Regions from separate parts of the Neobacillus sp. SRL179 genome, predicted to be linked through region 2. Evidence: predicted binding sites of a transcription regulator. Region 2 holds the regulator's gene; the other holds the start of a gene.

Region 1 (3,207 bases), 1.5 Mb from region 2:
CGTTACATATTGATTAAATTCAATTGCCTCAGATAATGTTTCGTTCATGATCTCTAGCTGTTGCTCATCCAGCTCTTTTTTCTTTTCATAACGGTCTTCTTTAACCCAATCCCTGAGCATTTTCACATGCTCAGGAAGCATCATCGACGTCCATTTGATTTTTCCGCGGTCGCGAATCATATGCATTTCCTTCTTTCTCTTTCACTCAAAGTCCATTATTAACTTCGCACCCTCCTAGTGAAGCAGGTTTTTTCCTAATTACCTTTTATGTCCGCCAACAAGCGTGGCCCGATGTTTAGCGGTTCCTGCTGCTGTATACGAAACTGCCCGCAGGAGAGAACCTGCTCCAAAGCGCCTGCGAATCGAATCGACCACATAACCAAGCTCCCGCCGCTTATCCGCCCCCATGTCAAACAAATCCAGCTGAAGTTCTCGGTCATCCACTATATTACTGATGGCAATTGAAATTTGCCGAACCGTCTTTCCCGTATAGTGCTCATTAAATAATTCGAGACAAACACGATATAGTTCCATCGTTACATTGGTTGGCTGCTCAATTGTTCTGGAACGATGAAAGCCGCCGCCAAATTCATCTTGGCTGTAACCGACACCAAGACTAATGGTTCGTCCTGCCTTTCGATGTGTTCGTGCTCTCCGGGCCACTTCTTCACACATTTCCAAGATAACAGCTTTAATTTCTTTCTCTTCTTTATAATCCCTTAATAAAATCTGGCTTTTCCCAAAACTGATTTGCCCTTGAATAATAGGGGCACCTAATTCAGAAAGGTCCACTCCCCAAGCATGATAATAAAGTTGGTTGCCCATAATTCCAAATTTCTTTTCGAGTTTTTCTAAATCATAGCGCGCTAGTTGACCAACAGTGAAAATGCCCATGCCATTTAAGGTTTTTTCAACACGCCGGCCAATCCCCCACATTTCCCTAAGTGGTGAGACGTTCCATAGTTTTGTTTGTACGTCTTCATATGTCCATTCAGCTATTCCTTTTTTCTTCGCCTCCAGGTCAAGGCAAAGCTTCGCTAATAACATATTGGGGCCGATTCCTACTGAACAGGGAAGTTGAAATTCCCGCTCAATGTCATCCTTAATCTTTTTTCCAATCGTATGAGCATCACCCCACAAATGAAGAGCACCGTCTACTTTAATAAAACTTTCATCGACACTATAAACATGAATTGCTTCTTTTGGAACATAGCGATTAAATACACGGGTAATTTCAGTTGAAATGCGTAAGTAGGTTGCCATTTTCGGCTCAACCACTTGAATTCTTGGGTCATCGGGAATCTCAAACAGTCTCGACCCTGTTTTGATTCCAAATTCTTTTTTTAAACGTGGTGAGGCGGCAAGTACAACACTTCCCTGTCGTTCCTTGTTTCCAGCCACCGCTAAATAGCAATTCAAAGGGTCTAGTCCGAGTATGATAGCGGCACAGCTTGCATAAAAGCTCTTCATGTCGACACACAAAATTTGATTTTTCGGCAATGCGCTGTAATCAATCATAACTCTCCCCCTATAGTTGAATTTTCGAACATTTGTTCTTTTTTATTATATTCATATTCTAAGCGAATATGCGTTCGTATTCAATGGAAATTTTTTGCGGTTTCTGCTCTGGTGATATGTTGAGAAATCAGTATAATGGTGGGTGAGGTGGATTCCGATGGAGAAAAAGCTCATTAATAAAATGATTATTAACTGCTTTAAGCAGTATTACGAGGCAGATTCCATACCGATTAGCATGCAGGATTTGGAAATATTGGCAGCGCAGATTGCTGCTGTCAAAGAAGAGGATCCTGAAGTTGATTTATATGAGATAGTGAATGACATGGTGTATGCGTTTTTAACGGACTAAACCTTTTGAAGCAGGAAAAGGAAGGCATGAGGACTATGAAGGGGATAAAACCTGGTAGGCTGTCCTCATGAACACTCCATGCGGACTAAGTCAGTGCAAAAACACTCGGGGCTGTCCTCATGAACACTCCATGCGGACTAAGTCAGTGCAAAAACACTCGGGGCTGTCCTCATGAACGCTCCATGCGGACTAAGGAAGTATAAAAAAAAGGGTCTTTGTCCTCATAAACGCTCCATGCGGACAAAAACCCTCCAAAAACACAAAATACTGTCCTCAAACTAAGACAAAATTTCGCGTATATCTTCTTCAGTTAAAGTGGAAGTACTTCTCTCCCCCGGGTCCATAATTTCTTCAATCAAGTGTCTCTTTTTGTCTTGCAATTCACTCATTTTCTCTTCAATCGTTCCACGGCTAATAAGCTTTATAACTTGGACGACGTTTTTTTGGCCAATCCGATGCGCCCGGTCAGCAGCCTGCTCCTCAACCGCTGGATTCCACCAAATGTCATAAAGAATGACCGTATCTGCTCCTGTCAAATTAAGACCTGTCCCTCCAGCCTTCAAAGAGATAAGAAAGAAGTCACGTTCGCCCTTATTAAAACGTTCGCAGATTTCTAATCGTTCTTCAGAAGGCGTTCCACCGTCAAGGTAGAAAAAAGGAAGTCCCTCTATCGCGAACTTTTGTCCAATCAGTTTGAGCATTTTCGTAAACTGTGAGAAAATCAGTACCCTTCGTCCCGAAAGCCTGGCTTCTTCGATGATTCTCATCAACCGCTCCATTTTAGCGGAGTGCCCTTTATAACCGTCTACAAACAATGCAGGATGACAGCAAATCTGCCGCAATCGCGTCAAACCAGCAAGAATTTTAATCCGATTTTTCCGGATTGTATCTTTATCAAGATGCTTAAAGGTATCCTCCCTTAGTTTTGCCAAATAGGCAGCATACAGCTGCTTTTGCTCCGGAAGCAGTTCAGCCATTTCCACGAACTCCAATTTATCGGGAAGTTCAGAAGCTACGTCGCCCTTCATCCTGCGCAGCAAAAATGGCCGGCTTCTTCGGGAAATTTTCTTCCTTGAAAGATTGCTGTATTCTTTCAACCCCTTAAATAATTCAGGGAAAACAACATGGAAAATAGACCAGAGCTCTTCAGACGAATTCTCCACCGGTGTGCCCGTAAGTGCAAAACGATGGTTGGCCTTCAATTTTTTTACTGCTCGTGCCGTTTGCGTTACTGGATTCTTAAAGGCCTGTGCTTCATCAAAAAAGAGGGTGTGATAGGTTTGTTTCTCATACCACTGTATATCCCGGCGCAGCAAAGGATAGGAAGTAATGATCACATC
Region 2 (3,207 bases):
GGAAAGACGTATCAAACAAGAAATGGAGAAGTGCAAGCAGTAAAGGATCTCCATTTTAACGTGCAAGATGGTGAGTTTGTTTCACTTTTAGGCCCAAGCGGTTGTGGTAAGAGCACGTTACTGATGATTATTTCTGGACTAGTAAAACAAACACAAGGCAGAGTGAGGGTAAAGGGGAAAGAGGTGAATGAGCCTAGAACGGATGTAGGGATCATCTTTCAAAAACCATTACTATTAGAATGGCGGACCATTATAGATAATATTTTACTTCAGGCGGAAATTCGAAAATTACCATTGAAGGAATACAGAGTAAAAGCAGCGGAATTAATGAAATTGGTGGGACTAGAAGGGTTTGAGAATAAATATCCTAAAGAACTTTCGGGAGGGATGCAGCAACGGGTAGCTATTTGTAGAGCGCTCTTGCATGATCCTCAAATCCTTCTCATGGATGAACCTTTTGGCGCTTTGGATGCCCTGACAAGGGAGCGGACTGGTTCTGATATTGAACACCTATGGATGAAGCATAAAAAAACCTGTTTTTTAATTACCCATGACATAGAAGAAGCAGTCATGTTATCTGACCGAGTATTAATTCTCTCGAATCGTCCTTGTGAAGTGACAAAGGAAATAAAGATTGATTTTCCGCGCCCAAGGCACTGGAGTTTAAGAGAAACGCAGAAATTTGGCGAATATACACACCAAATTCGAGATGTTTTTACTGAAATGGGCGTGTTGGCAAGGAATTAAAAGCTGTTTTTATACAGCTTTTTTTTATTTCATATTAATAAAAAAATAAACCCCAGTAAGGAGGCATCCATACTGGGGAAACTAAACCTATTATTTCTCTCCGTCATGTTTCACTATTCTAAATTGATACAGAACGGTATCACCCGTAATTCCTGCAATAATAGAGAAAATAAGAATCTCCACAAAAGAATTAGGAGCTGTATACAGGACGAGGAGAAGAGAGGCAATTGCACCTAGAAGTACTTCTTCCAGAAAACCGAGATAAAGGAACTTTTTTGTTCTTCGAGGCATAATGATTTTTCCATGCTTCCGAACATGCCCAAGAATTCCAACCGACCCACCAATCACTAACGAGAAAATAATGTCCATTAACACTGTTTCTCACACTCCTTAAGCCTATTATTTTTGGGACCTAAGGTAAATCTTGGTGTACTACTATTATATGAAAGATTAACAACATGAGCATGAGTAAAAATACTGAGTTTTTAGTATTTATTCATGATTGCTATTTATTTAAAGAAATTTTCCCAAATAAAAAAGAGCTGATCGCAGCTCTTTTTATCCTAATGTATATGTCGATAGACTCCGATGACTTTTCCCAGAATGGCTACATTTCGTAAAATGATAGGATCCATGGTAGAGTTTTCCGGCTGCAGACGAATATAGTCCTTTTCCTTAAAAAATCTTTTACATGTTGCTTCATCTTCCTCGGTCATGGCTACTACAATGTCACCGTTATTAGCAGTTTGCTGCTGTTTTACAATAACATAGTCCCCATCAAGGATACCTGCTTCTATCATACTTTCACCCATGATTTCTAGCATAAATACTTGTTCATCTGACGGAGCAAGACTTTCAGGAAGAGGGAAGTACTCTTCTACATTTTCAATAGCTGTTATCGGAATCCCGGCCGTAACTTTCCCAACGACTGGTACGTTTACAACTTTATTTCTTGGAATGCTGGCTGCTTCATCTGCATCCAAAATTTCTATAGCTCTAGGTTTAGTAGGATCTCTCCTAATAAGTCCTTTACTTTCCAACCTTGCTAAGTGACCGTGAACAGTAGAGCTGGAAGCAAGTCCAACTGCTTCGCCAATTTCCCTGACTGAAGGAGGATACCCTTTACTTCTGACCTCATCTTTAATGAAATCGAGGATATCCTGCTGCCGTTTAGATATCTTTACCATGATAATGCACCTCGCCTGGTTAATGTTGTCTTTATTATAGCATGTTCTTCCATCTTATACAAACATAAGTTCGAAAAAATGGTTGACAACAAACAGATGTTCGGAATATAATAAAAACAGCAAAAGGGAACATATATTCTTATCGAGGTGCATTTATATGAAAAACTTATGGAAAAAATACTCGTATGCTATTACTCTCATAATCTTAAGCTGCTCACTGGCATTTATATTATCAATAAAGAATCATGAAATTGATCAACAAGAATATTTAAAAGTAACTATTTCTGAAGGCGACTCACTCTGGAAGATTTCAAACCAATATGCAGATCAGCATTCCTTATCAAATGATGAGTTCGTCAGCTGGGTCAAAAAGCATAACGAAGATATGAGTGATCAAATCTTTCCTGGTGAAGAAATTATCATTCCCGTTAGTAAAAAGGCTGACTCCACTACCACCATATTAGCTAGTGCTCCTGAAGAAGAATAGGAAGGCTGATCAATGAAAGCAATTATATACTGCCGTGTAAGCACGGAAAAAAACACACAAGATACATCATTAAAGAGACAAAAGGAAGAACTCCAAGAATTCGCCGAAGTTAACCAATTTGATGTCATAAAAACAATTGAAGAAAGACATAGTGGATTTGATGTAGAGCGAGATGGAATTATTGAAGCATTAGCATTATTTAAAGAAAAGCAAGCTGATGTTTTACTTATTCAGGATGATACCCGTTTAGGAAGGGGACATTCTAAAATTGCACTTATACATGAACTGCGAAAAATGAATATAAAAGTTTTTACCATACAGGATCAGGGTGAGATTTTTTTATCAGATGCAGATTTAATGGTTTTAGAAATTTTAAGTGCGGTTGAAGAGTTTCAAAGTCGGATTGCAAAATATAGAATCAGCAGGGGAATGGCAAGGGCTATAAAGGATGGCTTCGACCCATATAAGAACTTATCCAATATTCACTTGGGCGGCAGAGATAAAAAAGAGATTCCTGTTGAAGAGATAATAAATCTTCGGAAAAAGAAACTTACCTTTCATGAAATTGCCGCAACCTTAAGAGGATTGGGATATGACGTAAGTAAAGCAACAGTACATAGAAGGTATAAAGAATATATGGATGAGCGTGAAGGAAAGATAGAAACTAACACTATTGATATATGAAAAGATTTATAAGTTGTGTATTCATGTTGAAAACAAATAGTTTAAACGTTAAAAATAAGATTGGTAGCTGCGGCTATCAATCTTATTTATTTACATTAACTT

Evidence for each region. Region 2 encodes LexA, which represses DNA repair genes until DNA is damaged. Its sites were predicted from a motif close to CGAACATATGTTCG; they were not measured.
Region 1: the regulator LexA is predicted to act here: its motif matches at 1,582-1,595, upstream of AC4E8C_RS16100 (Y-family DNA polymerase).

The regions. Positions count from the first base shown of each region.
Region 1 covers NZ_OZ481792.1:3,254,877-3,258,083, forward strand. Annotated here, with positions in the region: gene AC4E8C_RS16095 (YolD-like family protein) at 1-180, opposite strand, end outside; gene AC4E8C_RS16100 (Y-family DNA polymerase) at 259-1,518, opposite strand; gene AC4E8C_RS16105 (YqzH family protein) at 1,676-1,867, shown strand; gene AC4E8C_RS16110 (DEAD/DEAH box helicase) at 2,146-3,207, opposite strand, start outside.
Region 2 covers NZ_OZ481792.1:1,749,461-1,752,667, forward strand. Annotated here, with positions in the region: gene AC4E8C_RS08675 (ABC transporter ATP-binding protein) at 1-747, shown strand, start outside; gene AC4E8C_RS08680 (DUF4257 domain-containing protein) at 838-1,116, opposite strand; gene lexA (transcriptional repressor LexA) at 1,311-1,934, opposite strand; gene yneA (cell division suppressor protein YneA) at 2,092-2,421, shown strand; gene AC4E8C_RS08695 (YneB family resolvase-like protein) at 2,434-3,105, shown strand.